Regions from separate parts of the Paenibacillus sp. FSL P2-0173 genome, predicted to be linked through region 3. Evidence: riboswitches for the same ligand, from Rfam matches in the RefSeq annotation. Region 3 holds a riboswitch; each other region holds the start of a gene.
The links. Region 3 has a riboswitch for glycine ahead of MKX30_RS08450 (alanine/glycine:cation symporter family protein). Riboswitches for the same ligand answer to the same signal wherever they lie in the genome.
Positions count from the first base shown of each region.

Region 1: another riboswitch for glycine. It lies ahead of gcvT (glycine cleavage system aminomethyltransferase GcvT); the one in region 3 lies ahead of MKX30_RS08450 (alanine/glycine:cation symporter family protein).
Region 2: another riboswitch for glycine. It lies ahead of sdaAB (L-serine ammonia-lyase, iron-sulfur-dependent subunit beta); the one in region 3 lies ahead of MKX30_RS08450 (alanine/glycine:cation symporter family protein).

Region 1 is NZ_JBBOYK010000001.1:1,745,998-1,750,888, forward strand. Features, by position in the region: gene MKX30_RS07655 (PTS mannitol transporter subunit IICB) at 1-268, opposite strand, end outside; gene gcvH (glycine cleavage system protein GcvH) at 646-1,044, opposite strand; glycine riboswitch at 1,438-1,536, shown strand; gene gcvT (glycine cleavage system aminomethyltransferase GcvT) at 1,714-2,814, shown strand; gene gcvPA (aminomethyl-transferring glycine dehydrogenase subunit GcvPA) at 2,943-4,298, shown strand; gene gcvPB (aminomethyl-transferring glycine dehydrogenase subunit GcvPB) at 4,295-4,891, shown strand, end outside.
Region 2 is NZ_JBBOYK010000004.1:711,118-716,008, reverse strand. Features, by position in the region: gene MKX30_RS23085 (Ig-like domain-containing protein) at 1-1,653, shown strand, start outside; gene sdaAA (L-serine ammonia-lyase, iron-sulfur-dependent, subunit alpha) at 1,724-2,623, opposite strand; gene sdaAB (L-serine ammonia-lyase, iron-sulfur-dependent subunit beta) at 2,613-3,302, opposite strand; glycine riboswitch at 3,514-3,629, opposite strand; gene MKX30_RS23070 (DUF6359 domain-containing protein) at 3,844-4,891, shown strand, end outside.
Region 3 is NZ_JBBOYK010000001.1:1,919,149-1,924,039, forward strand. Features, by position in the region: gene MKX30_RS08450 (alanine/glycine:cation symporter family protein) at 1-1,279, opposite strand, end outside; glycine riboswitch at 1,439-1,533, opposite strand; glycine riboswitch at 1,552-1,628, opposite strand; gene MKX30_RS08455 (glycoside hydrolase family 1 protein) at 1,801-3,258, opposite strand; gene MKX30_RS08460 (LacI family DNA-binding transcriptional regulator) at 3,472-4,443, shown strand; gene licT (BglG family transcription antiterminator LicT) at 4,677-4,891, shown strand, end outside.

The DNA of each region.
Region 1 (4,891 bases), 170 kb from region 3:
CAATCACACCTCCACGCTGTCCGTGAATCATCGTGCCCCCTGTATAACCGATCAGTAACGGCAACAAATAATTTTTCATCGGGTCAACCAATTGTGCAAAACCTTCATTCGGGAACCATCCGGTCGGAATAAAGAGTGCCGTAATCAGCCCCCACGCAATAAATGCTCCCATATTGGGCATAACCATACCGCTAAGAAAACGGCCAAAACGCTGTACGGCGACACGAGTGCCTCCTTTTGAACTTGGCTTTGCGTCCAATGTACTCATATTCAAATCCTCCTTGTAGGTAAGCATCACTACCTTTTCTTAAAATTCATACTAAATGACAGCGCTATCTTCATCAACGAAATGAAAACGTACTTTCGTCATGAACGTTGATGACAACATTTAAATTTAAATTATCCGGGAAGGTATTATACCTGCATAATTCTTCTTAATATGACCTGTAGCTATAGAAATTAGTCGAAAAACCGTGCTGGATTATGTATGATTCTTATATGGGGACAACCCTCTAAATCAGAATAAAACACGTAATTACGTTTGCAAAAAGACAAAAAAATAGCCGCTACGTCAAATCATAGCGACTATTTTATACAAAAATCGAGCAGACAAATAACCCTCTTACTCCATACTACAATGCTCCATTATTGCTCATCGGAAATCAACTGCTCATACTGATCCGCAGACAGTAGCTTGCCCAAGGCTTCCTCCACATCTTTATCCATCTCTACTTCGATCATCCAACCTTTTTCATAGGGAGATTCATTCACTAGCTCAGGTGTACTTTCCAGCGTTTCATTCACTTTTAGTATGGTTCCCGTCACCGGAGCAAAAAGGTCGGATACTGTCTTCACCGATTCAATCGTACCGATCTCCGCTCCCTGCTCAATCGTTGCTCCCGCCTCAGGTAATTCTACAAAAACAATATCACCCAGTTGATGCTGTGCAAAGTCTGTAATACCAATTCGTACCGTTCCATTCTCTGTCCGCTGAACCCACTCATGTTCGTCTGTATACCAAAGTTGCTGCTTTACTTCACCCATTCTGTTCCCCTCACTTCCATATGAATAAAATCGCTTTTGCTCACTGTACTAGACAGGTTAAGATTATGACAACAAGAACACTCATGTCAATAATACTAACAAAAATACTTCATATCACCTCATATAGCGTACTATATAAAAATATGATAGCTTATAACAAACGCTTACATATCCTTATTTATATATTAAATGTTTTTTCTATTGTTTTTGATGACATTTTTATTGACATTTTGAATGAATTTGCGTATTAATGGGTTATAGCAAATGCTTTGGGAAACACCCCGACAACTGCAAACGCGGATGAACGCGGAGGGAGAGACTGCCAAAAAGATTCGCATAGCTGTTGCCGCTTGTGAGACATAAGTGCACGCGAATCGGATCAAGTTGTTATCTGCAAAGCCAGGTAATATACCGTTGATCCCGAAGGTAGCGCCGAAGGAGTAAACCTGCATTGCAGGTGAATCTCTCAGGCAAAAGGACCTCTGCCGGACGCATCTCTGGAGAGCATTCGCTATTGGAGCGGATCACCCAAGGGGAAACCCGGTACATACCGGGGTAACTTTCTGGTATCAAGGACAGAGCTGAAAAAAAGAGTGTAGACTGCCGTCTATACGTTTTTTTCGGCCTGTCTTTTTTGTTTAGCCGATCACACCGGATAGGAGTGGAATAATGACTAATTTGCGAAAAACACCGCTATATTCGTCCTACGGGACGCAGTCTGGGGTTCGTTGTATTGACTTTGGCGGCTGGGAGCTCCCGGTTCAGTTTAGCGGCATTCAAAAGGAGCATGAGGCCGTCCGGCAACGTGCGGGTTTATTCGATGTATCGCATATGGGCGAATTTTTGGTTGAAGGCAAAGAAGCCGAAGCTTTTCTGCAAAGGGTGACCACGAATGATGTCAGCCAGTTGGAACCAGGTCAGGCACAATATTCACTCCTGTGTTACCCCGATGGAGGGGTAGTAGACGACCTACTTGTTTACTGCAAAGGACCGGAACGCTACATGCTCGTTGTGAACGCATCCAACATCGATAAGGATTGGGATTGGCTAATTCGCCATATGCCTGCATCCGTTCACATGGAGAATGTGTCTGATGCGATAGCATTGCTAGCGTTGCAAGGACCGGAGGCAGCACGTATTGCCGCAGCCGTGGCAGATACGGACATTACGAATCTGGCATCTTTCCGCTTCCATGAGAATGTGCCATTGTTCGGAGCAAAAGCACTTGTCTCACGAACCGGATATACGGGCGAAGACGGTTTTGAATTTTATATACCTGCTGCGGAAGCACCAGCCGTATGGGAGGGTTTGCTTCGTTCCGGTGAGTCGTATGGGCTGATTCCCGCTGGACTTGGTGCTCGGGATACACTACGCTTTGAGGCACGGTTGCCGCTATATGGTCAGGAGTTATCTGCCACGATTTCGCCACTCGAAGCTGGTCTAGGTTTCTTCGTCAAGCTGAATAAAGGAGATTTTATCGGTAGAGAAGCACTGCAACGTCAGAAAGAACAAGGGATTCCTCGCAAATTGATCGGGCTGGAAATGATTGATCGCGGTATCCCACGCGCCCATTACCCGGTATTCGCAGAAGGACAACACATTGGTGAGGTCACAACGGGGACTCAGTCGCCCACCTTGAAGCGTAATCTGGGCCTCGCCTTGGTGGACAGTCGTTTTAGCGCCCTCTCCACACCGTTGGAGGTTGAGATTCGTGGCAAACGCCTGCGTGCCGAGGTGGTGGCAGCACCCTTTTATAAACGCCCGCGCTGATCTTAAACTCTTTTTATTTCTATAAAGCAAATATGTCAGATATGAACTTCTGGGTTTTTCATCTCACACACTTTTTTATTAGCTAATTTACGATCTAAAATCTTGCTTTTCGAAAGGAGTCAGAACCTATGAAGCAGCATCGTTATCTCCCTATGACTGAACAGGATCAAACCGAAATGCTGCGTGTGGTGGGTGTATCATCTATTGATGATTTATTCAGTGACATTCCAGAGGCCATTCGATATCAAGGGGAACTGCCTCTCTCTTCTCGACTCGATGAGAAAGCCTTAACCCGCCACTTGGCCGAGCTGGCCGGACACAACGCCAATACAGACACACATGCCAGCTTCCTTGGCGCAGGAATTTATGATCATCATATTCCGTCCGTCATCCAGCACATCACTTCACGCTCGGAATTCTATACAGCCTACACCCCCTATCAGCCGGAAGTAAGCCAAGGCGAGCTACAAGCCATTTTCGAGTTTCAGTCGTATATTTGCGAATTGACGGGCATGGCTGTAGCTAATGCCAGCATGTACGACGGAGCGACTGCACTGGCGGAAGCGGGCTCACTGTCCGCCGCAGCTACCCGCCGTAAACAGCTTATCGTATCAAGGTCCGTCCATCCGGAGGCACGTCAGGTATTGGCAGCCTATGCACGCGGATTGGATTTGGACATCGTGGAGATCGGCTGTTCGGACGGCGTAACGGATGCTGATGCGCTAGCGGCAGCCGTATCGGAACAGACCGCGGCTGTTTTGGTCCAAAGCCCCAACTTTTTCGGAGCCGTGGAAAACCTGAAGCCGATGGCTGACCTCATCCATGCGCACAAAGGTCTTTTGGTCGTCAGTGCCAATCCACTAGCACTTGGCTTGCTGGAAACACCCGGCAAACAGGGCGCGGATATTGTGGTAGGAGACGCGCAGCCACTTGGCATCTCCTCTTCTCTCGGCGGTCCGACCTGTGGATACTTTGCCGTTTCTCAGGCACATATGCGCCGTATCCCCGGCCGTATTGTGGGTCAGACCACAGACCGCAACGGTAAACGCGGCTTCGTGCTGACCTTGCAAGCGCGGGAACAGCATATCCGCCGCGAAAAGGCCACCTCTAACATTTGCTCCAACCAAGCGTTGCTAGCTTTATCTGCATCTGTATACTTGTCTGTCATGGGTAGACAGGGGATCAAGGAAGTAGCCGAGCTAAATTTGCATAAAAGCCGTTATGCTTTAGAGCAATTGCTGAGCTTGAAGGGCATAACTGCCTCGTTTAACGCACCAACCTTTAATGAGTTTGCCCTTAGACTGCCTGAGGGTACGGATATGAGCAAACTCCAGGCCGAGCTGCTAGCTGCTGGATTTATCGCTGGCTACGATTTGGGCCGGGACTATGAGGAACTTGCTGGTCACATGTTGATTGCCGTGACGGAGCAAAGGACCAAAGAAGAGATTGACCAATTTGTACACACCTTGGGGGGATTGCTATGACACACACCGGACAGGATCAGAAACAAGGGCTGTTGAAGGAACACGATCAAGCGCTCATTTTTGAATTGAGCCGTCCGGGTCGCATCGCCTATTCCCTTCCCGAGTGCGACGTTCCCCGTCGCCCGGTGGCAGAGCTTTTGCCAGATTATGCGCTGCGCAGCGAACCTGCGGCATTACCCGAGGTATACGAAGTAGACGTTATTCGGCATTATACTGCCTTGTCCCGGCGCAATTTCGGCGTGGACAACGGATTTTATCCGCTCGGCTCCTGTACGATGAAATACAATCCGAAAGTGAATGAGGATGTCGCCCGATATACAGGCTTCGCCAAAATCCATCCATATCAGCCCGAGGAGAGCATCCAGGGTGCCATGGAGCTGCTGTATACGCTCCAAAATGATTTGGCTGCGTTAACTGGCATGGATGCCGTCACGCTTCAGCCCGCCGCGGGCGCCCATGGCGAATGGACCGGGCTGATGATGATTCGCTCATACCACGAAGCACGTGGTGAGCGACGTACCAAGGTGCTCGTGCCGGATTCCTCGCACGGAACGAACCCCGCCAGCGCAACCGTCGCGGGCTTCGAAACAGTC
Region 2 (4,891 bases), on a different contig from region 3:
TCGGTACAGGACGTAACAGAGTCCGCTGAATGGAGCTCCAGCAATGCAGCTGTGGCGGATGTACTGAAAGGCACCATTACCGGCTACAGCGCGGGAAAGGCGACAATTACAGGTAAATATGGCACGATGTCCGCTACGATTTCGGTAGATGTCGATCAAACGAATAAGCTGAAAGCCAGCGAATCCAATATTTTTCTCCGTCTGGATGAATCTAAAAAAATACAAGTTTCTGCCGTTTACCCGGATGGGACGGTAACGGATATCACAGATAAAGCTACTTGGACATCAAGCGATGAAAAAATTGCGACTGTGAATAAGGGAACGATTATGGCCATTGGAGCGGGTTCGGCTACGGTGACCGCTAAGTATGGAGATAAGACTGTTTCGATCAAGACAGATGTCGAAACCTCCAGATATTTGGATTTGAGTGAGGACAAGCTGAGCCTGAATGCCAAGGAATCCAAAAAGCTCAAGCTGACCGCAACGTATGTAACAGGTACGGAAGAAGATATCACAAGTAAGGCAGAGTGGAAGTCCAGCAATGAAGATATCGCTTTTGTCAGTGCGGGAGAAGTCACGGGTTATAAAACAGGTGAAGCTACGATCACCGCTTCTTATGGTGGCAAAACAGTTACAGCTACGGTATCCGTAAATGTACCCGGTGATCTGTCTCTGTCCTCCAAAACGGCAACGATTGATATTGATGAGGACTATACTGCAACTTTGACGGCTACTTATGCGGATGGGCGTAAGGAAGATGTAACACAGGATGCAGAATGGGCTTCAAGCGCGGAAGATATTGCTTCTGTGTCCAAAGGAACGATTACGGGTAAATCCGCTGGTAAAGCGGTTATTACAGCGACCTATAATGGCAAAAAACTGACGATTAACGTACAAGTAGGCCTTGTAGACCGTCTGGAAACAGACTCGCGTGTAATTGCGCTTGGTGCTCAGGAAACGAAGCAACTGAAAGTAACAGGAGTTAAGAGTGGCGGTACAAAAACAGATGTAACCAAGGACGCCACCTGGACAACGAGCAATGTAAAAGTGGTTGAAGTTAGCGAAGGTTTGATCAAAGCGAATGGTAGCGGTAAGGCAACGGTGACTGCTTCATATGGCAAGCAAAACATTACGTTTACGGTAGAAGTGGACGTAGCGCAAAAGATTGAAGCGGATGCAATCGCGTTGTCACTTAAATCCGGAGATCAAAAAACCATCGCGATTGTGGTTAAATCGAGTGATGGTAAAGAAAAGGACGTTACGGCCCAAGCTGAATGGAAAACGTCTAATTATAAGGTAGCCACTGTTAAAAAGGGTCAGGTTACTGCGGTTAGCTACGGTAAAGCTAACATTCAGGCGAAGTTTGGCGGGAAGGTAATCAGCGTACCCGTGGATGTTGATACGCTTAAATACCTGCAAACAGACGAAGTTGCTTTGAATTTGAAGGCAGGACAGCTGGCCAAGGTTACGGCTACAGCCACGTATAAGGATGAGTCGGAGAAGGATGTTTCCAAACCGGCTGTCTGGTCCTCGTCCAGAATTGTTGTTGCGACCGTCAAAGACGGTAACATTAAGGCACAGGGCAAGGGCAAAGCAGTAATTACTGTGAAATATGCAGGTAAAATGACGAAGATACAGGTAACCGTTCAGTAAAAAAGAGAGCAAGCATACGTCCAAGGACGACATGCTTGCTCTTTTTTTTAAGGAGGCTACCGCTTATAAATTATGACTTATCCTTCTTGGTCGGTGTGTTGCGTGTAAGTGATTCGGTCAAACGCTTGCCAGTCGGCGTCTGAGCCAAGCCGCCTTTGGCGGTCTCGCGGTGCTTCGACGGCATCGCACTGCCGACTTCAAGCATCACGTCAATGACTTCGTCAGACGGAATAGCGCTGCGCACACCCGCCAAAGCCATATCCGCTGCGGCAAGCGCAGTCACGGCTCCCAGCCCGTTGCGCACGATGCACGGAATCTCCACGAGTCCAGCGACGGGGTCGCAAATCAGGCCGAGTGTGTTCTTAAGAGCGAGGCCCACGGCGTGAACAGCCTGTTCAGGCGTACCACCACGCAGCTCGACCATAGCGCCAGCAGCCATCCCGATAGCTGAACCAATCTCAGCCTGACAGCCTCCCTCCGCGCCAGAAATGAAGGAGTTGTTGGCGATCACGTAGCCAATGGCTCCAGCGGCGAACAGGCCGTTCACCATATGCTCATCATCCCAGCCGAACCGCTCCTGCGCACTGATGAACACACCAGGGATAACCCCACATGAGCCTGCGGTAGGCGTGGCGACAATGCGACCCATGGATGCATTAACCTCCGACACAGAGAGGGCATAAGCCATGGCGAGCGCGGAGGCATCGCCGGAGCAGGTTTCCCCTGACCGCAGATACTCGGCTAGGCGCTTGCCGTCACCGCCCGTCAATCCACTGCGGGATACGGTGTCTTGTGTCTGACCGCGATGAACGGCTTCCTTCATGACTTCATAATAATCAGACATTTGGCGAAAGATTTCTTCCTCCGTTGTATTCGTCTCTTGTACCTGCTCTTGAATCATCAAGCGGCCAATTGTGGTGGATTCTTCAGCGCATAAAGCGCTGATTTCATGCAGATGGCTAAACCGCATCGGATTCAGCTCCTTTTTTCAAATTAATCATCTTAATTTCATACATATGAGGTAAAGAACGCAGTTCCGCAATCAGTTCAGCTGGAGCAGAACTGTCCGTTTCAATGGCGGTGAGTGCTTCACCATCCCGGCCTTTGCGATCTACGTGCATATAGGCAATGTTAATGTGGGCCGCGCCCAGCGCTGAAGTTATCGCGCCCAATGTACCGGGCTTATCCGAGTGGAGAAGCACCAGCGTAGGCAGCTCCCCGGTCAGATTGACCCGGAATTCGTTAAGCTGCTGGACATGGATGCTGCCGCCGCCGATGGAGGAGCCCAACAGTGTGCGCTGATCCTCGCCCTTCCACAGCTCGAAACGGACAGTGTTCGGATGAGGCGCGGGGAGTCCGCTGACGGCGAATTCCACGGCCATCCCGGCTTGCTCTGCCCATTGCTCGGCATCCGGAATCCGGTGATCGTCCGTATCGTAATTAAGCAGCCCTGCGATGAGCGCCAGGTCTGTACCGTGTCCCTTATACGTATCGGCAAAGGAGCCGTACAGTGTCATGCGGGTACGGTCAGGCTGCGCCCCGAGCCAGTGCCGGGCAACGCGTGCGAGCCGCACCGCGCCTGCGGTGTGTGAACTGGAAGGTCCGGTCATGGCCGGACCGATAATAGAAAATACATCTTTGAAACGCATGGTGTGGCCCCCTGTATGTTCTAATACCATACTATATGGTATTTCCGCGTCTTTGCGCGGTTATGACGGTTCCTAATGCTGACGCACAATGTGAGCACAAAAAAGGACAGGATAAGGAAGTTTCCCTTATCTCTGTCCTCGTTACCTGAGAGTTTCGTGCGGTGTTCTTACCGCCTTACCCCTTGGGTGGCTTGCGCTCTCTCCAGAGTTGCGTCAGATGACGATACATGGACCTGAGAGATTATCCGTCAGCCGGGTGCTGACGTCTTGCTCCTTCGGTGCCGCCAGAGTGTAGGCTCCCTGGACAGACTCTCCCGTCATCTTCATTCGCGTATACCGTTCTACATGTCTTCCTTAGCGTAATGTATGCCGTGCTCGGTGTCAATCACAGGTTTAATTTTTACATAAACAGGTGCGTTTCCAATAAAAAAGATTAAAATTTACATAATTATGGATGAAACCAGGAAGGAATTAGAAGATTGGCGGCTAATCTGATAAAGGACAAGTATATTTATGGAAATCATAGGAGGGATATTGACGTATGGTAAAAGGCTTGCGATTCACAGGTTCACGCTTAAAAGGGATGTTGCATCTAGCAGCGATCGTATCACTGCTGATTGGGATCTTCGTTCCATTCGGTCAGGTCAAGGCGGAGGGAGCATTGACAGTAGCCGAAGCACTTCAGCGCCAAAGCAGTGGAGGTACGGTGACGGTGGAAGGTTACATCGTCGGACATGCTACCGGATCGAAAACGGCTAACTTTTCTTCCCCGTTCGCGAATGATTTTAACGTACTGATTGCCGATCAGGCAAATGAACGTAATACGTCTAATCTGTTGGATGTACAGCTGACTTCAGCGTACAGAGGGCAATATGGGCTATCAGGCCATCCTGAGCTGATCGGCAGCAAAATTCGTGTGACGGGTACACTCGGCGCCTACAATAATTTTGGTGGAGTGAAAAGTCCAAGTGCTGTTGAACTGGTGAGCGGAAGCGAGCCGGGGGAACCAGGCGAACCTGGCAACCCGGGTCAACCCGGTACTACACTGCCGGATGGAAAAGGCAAAAAGGTGCTGTTCGATAATACGCACGCACAGACCGCTGGTGCAGCAGATTGGGTCATTGAAGGCGCCTTCTCCGACTTTGCCAATGGACTGCGTAATGTAGGCTTTACGGTAGACCAATTGAATCGTCCCATTCCTTTTACTTATGGAGAGCAGGCTATAACATATGATAAGTTACGCCAATATGATGTGTTCATTATTGGTGAAGCGAATGTTGCCTTTAAGGCATCCGAGCAGGCTGCCCTGCTGCAATACGTGAATAGCGGGGGGAGCGTCTTCTTCATCTCCGATCATTATAATGCGGACCGTAACAAAAACCGTTGGGATTCCTCCGAGGTTATGAATGGTTACCGTCGTGGAGCCTATACTAATCCGGCCAAGGGCATGACTGCAGAAGAAGCTGCATCACCGGCGATGCAAGGATTAACAAGCTCCGATTGGCTGGCGGCCAACTTTGGCGTTCGTTTCCGTTACAATGCGCTGGGTGATGTGAATGCTACCGACATTGTAGCCGCAGATCAATCTT
Region 3 (4,891 bases):
CGAGCAGGGCAATCAGGTTCGGGAAAGCCATCATTGCGTTAAAGATATCTGCCAGCAGCCAAATCGCATCCAGTTTAATGAACGCGCCCCCGGCAACCAGTAGGATGAACAGATAGCGGTATGGCTTAATCCACTTGACCCCAAGCAAATATTCAACACAGCGTTCCCCGTAATAGTTCCAGCCGAGCATGGTGGTGAACGCAAACATAATCAGAATGATTGTGAGCAGTTCTGCCCCCAGCGGGAATGCGCTGGAAAATGCTTGCTGAGTCATCAGGCCCGCATCGGTAGGCCCGCTCCACACACCACTAACCAGTAGCGTCAACCCGGTCATCACACAAATAACCATCGTATCAATAAACACGCCTGTCATGGAAATTAGCCCTTGCTCCGCAGGCCATTTGGTTTTGGCAGCTGCGGCTGCAATCGGTGCGCTTCCCAATCCGGCCTCATTGGCAAAAATACCTCTGGCTACCCCACTTCGCATCGCCAGCATAATCGTAGCTCCGGCAAATCCGCCCGTTGCAGATGTAGTTGAAAATGCCGAATGGAGCACCAGCGCAATTGCGGCAGGTAGTTGGTCAGCAAACCGAATTAGTACGATGAGACAGATCAGTACGTACAAGCCTGTTTTAAAAGGAACGACCTTCGTCGATACCTTGGCAATGCTTTTGAGTCCTCCAATAGTAACAAGTCCTGTAAGGATAGCAATAATCAGTGCCGTTACAATGGGCGGAACGCCAAAACTATTTTCAGTCGAAGATACAATCGCTTTGACCTGCGGAAACGTTCCAATCCCGAACAACGCTACCAGCATGCCCGAAAAAGCAAACAGCATCGCCAGCGGTTTAAAACGGCGTCCCAGACCTTTCTCAATATAATACATCGGGCCGCCGGAAAATTGCCCATTCCGATCCTTCACCCGGTATTTTACCGCAAGTACACCTTCCGCATATTTCGTCGCCATCCCAAAAAAGGCTGCAACGACCATCCAGAACAAGGCACCCGGCCCGCCCAGCTTAATGGCTGTCGCTACGCCGACAATACTTCCTGTGCCAACTGTAGCCGCCAACGCTGTACTCAAAGCCGCAAAACTACTTACATCCCCGCTGCCTTCATTCGGGGCCTTACCGATCAGCTTGATCGCCAGGGGCAGGCGGAATACCTGCAGCATCTTCAAACGTATGGTCAGCCACAACCCCGTTCCCATGACAAGAATGATGAGAGGCGCCCCCCATATCCAACTGCTAATCGCTTCTAACACATGTACCAAATTCATTTCAACCCGCTCCTCCAGCATATTAGAAAACAAAAAAGAGTCAAATCCGCTGATTCGACTCCTGGAGAGGTTAAAGGCACGAAAAAATACAACCATCTTGCGCAGGTTTCTGCCTCTAATAGCTTATAAAAAAGCCTAGGGCATCCCCTGTCACAGGTTATTCGCGTCTCTGTCCTTTTGCCTGAGAGTTTAAGCAGATGTTCTCTGCGGTGCACCTTCGGCGCCCAATTAAGGGTCTCTCCAGAGTTCTGTCCGTTTACGGTCCCCGCTTGTTGCTGTAATCAGCCTAAGCACCTGAGAGTTTTGCCCCTTCGGTCGGAACTTTCGTTCCATCTCCCGCAAACATCAACCAGACATATGAAATTTTTATTTATTATACAGAAAACTTTCAGCTTATTACAAGTGAAAAGTTTGTGAAGCCCTCTGAAATAAATATTATTATTATGTCTATCAAAAAAGCGGGTACAGCAGATTGCATCCTTAGGATGTCCTCTGCTATACCCGCCCGAGAAAATTTGGAATTACAATTCTTCACCATTGGTTGCTATCACATTTTTATACCAGTTAAATGAGTCCTTTTTGGAGCGTTTGAGCGTTCCGTTACCGTCATCATCCAGATCAACGTAAATAAATCCGTAGCGCTTGGACATTTCGGAAGTAGACATGCTCACAAGGTCGATAGGACCCCAGCTGGTGTAACCAAGCAGATCAACACCGTCGGCAATTGCTTCCTTCATTTGAACAATATGCTGACGCAAGTAATCAATACGATATGTGTCATGCACAGAACCGTCTTCCTCTACCTTATCATAAGCACCTAGGCCATTTTCCACGATGAACAGTGGCTTTTGGTAGCGGTCATATAACGTGTTCAGCGTAACACGCAGACCGATCGGATCAATTTGCCATCCCCAGTCAGAGGACTGTAAATATGGATTTTTCACGCCGCCAATCAGGTTTCCTGCTGCTTTCTCGCCTTCTGGACCTGCAGATACGGTCAAGGTCATGTAGTAGCTGAATGAGATATAATCGACCGTGTTATTTTTTAAAATTTCGGCATCGCCTGGTTCTGTGTGTATAACAACATTATTTTCTTCAAAATAACGATTCATGTAGTTGGAATATTCCCCACGGGCATGCACATCCGTAAAGAACAGGTTCATCTGATTTTCATGCTGGGCTTTCAGTATATCCTCTGGGTTACACGTATGTGGGTAGCTTTCCAAACGAGCCAGCATACAGCCGATTTGAGAGCCCGGGATGATCTCATGTCCTCGTTTTGTCGCCAGTGCACTAGCTACAAATTGATGATGCAGTGCTTGGTATATCGCTTGCTGCTTGTTTTCTACGCGGTCAATGACCACCCCGCCACCAGTAAACGGACTCATGGTCATTACATTGATTTCATTAAAGGTCAGCCAGTATTTTACTTTATCCTTATAACGCGTGAACACAGTTTCGGCATAATTTACGTAGTGCTGTATAACTTCACGACCCAGCCAACCATTATACTTCTGAGTCAAACCCAGCGGTGTCTCATAATGTGACAATGTTACCAGCGGTTCAATACCATATTTGCGCAGCTCATCAAATACATTGTCGTAGAATTGCAGTCCCGCTTCATTCGGCTCGGCATCATAGCCATTTGGGAAAATCCGCGACCAGTTGATGGACATACGAAATACCTTAAAGCCCATTTCCGCGAACAATGCAATATCTTCTTTGTAGTGGTGGAAGAAGTCCACACCTTCACGTTTTGGAAAACGGGCATTGACTTTGCCTGCCAAAATGTCTTCGAGTCGCTCGGACGAAATCTCCATAGCATGATCGTTCTTGCGCTCTGCTTTGGGTACATAGGCAACCATGTCCGCACTGGACAATCCTTTTCCATCTACGTCAAAAGCACCTTCCAATTGGTTGGCTGCGGTTGCCCCGCCCCACAAGAAGTTTTTCGGAAATCCTTTTAGCGTCTTCGTCATGGTATAAAAACCTCTTTCCGTATTTAAGATTTTTACTTTGGTCAAGTAATCCCATCAAGTGCTGCAAATGTGAATCAATACCTAACGGTAACCGTTCTTCCTTTGAAAAGGATTGACAGATGCTTTAAAATAGACGTAATGCCTTCATAAGCATCCTAATCGTTGTAACGCGTTTCATGTCAAGTATTTTTTTCTTATGTGAGGAGAAGCACCATGTCGAATCTTGATCAAATTGCAAAACTGGCGGGCTTTTCCAAAGCTACGGTATCCAGAGTATTAAATCAGTCACCCCATGTCAGTCACGAAACAAGAACTAAGATTTTGAAAATCATGCAGGAATTGGATTATGTTCCTAATCGGAATGCCATTTCTCTATCCAAGGGTCAGACGCTTCAGATCGGTATCATTACTTCAACTATTAATGAAATTGTTCTCGCTTTTCTGGACAGCTTTGTGGAAGTAGCCGGCCAGTATGAATTCCAAACCATTATTTATACTTCGGGAGAAGACAAAAAGAAAGAGCTTCAAGCCTTTGAGGATTTAAAAAGAAAAAGAGTCGATGCGCTGGTCATCATTTCCTGCGTGAATGACACTGATTTTTTGAGTACCTATTGCAAATATGGCCCGATCGTTTCGTGGCAACGAATGGAGCATACCGATATTCGCTCCGTCGCTATGGATCAGTATGAAGGATATATGTTAGCGCTAAAACATTTGATACAAAAAGGCTATACTCGTATAGCCAATGCTTTTGGTCGTCCGAGCAGCATCAATACCCATAGCAGACAACGAGCCTACGAACAGATCATGAGTGAGCACAATCTGCCAGTGTTGCAACACTGGAATCACTCTTCTATTTATAATATCCGTGATGGCGAACAGGTCGTACGGGATTTGTTACAGCGTCGGGAAGAATTCCCAGAGGCTATTTTATGTGCTAACGATTATGTAGCAGTGGGCATTCTCTGCGAAGCACGCAGACAACGGCTGAACGTACCGGAAGATCTGGCGATTGTCGGATTCGATAACACGGAGCTGGCGCATACGATGGGGATTACAACGATTCAAAATCCCATCATGGCTCAAGCACAAAATGCTTTTTTCATGCTTTCCCCTCAGCTGATTGGACGCCAAATGGAGCTTCATTCGCTAGAGTACTGCCTCATTGAACGTACGACCACGTAAGGTAACGATTTACTTGCAAATTAGGCAAAAGGGCCTTGATATGAAATATTTTTTGTCGAAACAGAATAAAATATGTTGAAATCGCTTTTTTTTGTGCTACAATAGCACTATATCGAAGGATTGTGACCGGTGATGCGGGCAATGCCTGAGTTCAATTGAGTGCTATTGCTAACAATAGTGTTGAATTGTGCTTAGGCATTTTTTATTGGTAAAGGATGGGAGGGGGAACTTCAATGATTATTGAGAAGGTGCTCAATAACAACGTCCTATTGACTAAAAACGATAAAGGCAAAGAGGTCATCGTGATGGGAAGAGGTATTTCCTTCAAAAAGGTGGCTGGCGATCAAGTCGATGATGATAAAATAGATAAGATTTTCATGTTAAATGAAAACGAGTTCACGGCTAAACTAACTGAACTGCTGAACGATATTCCAGTGTCTCATCTGGA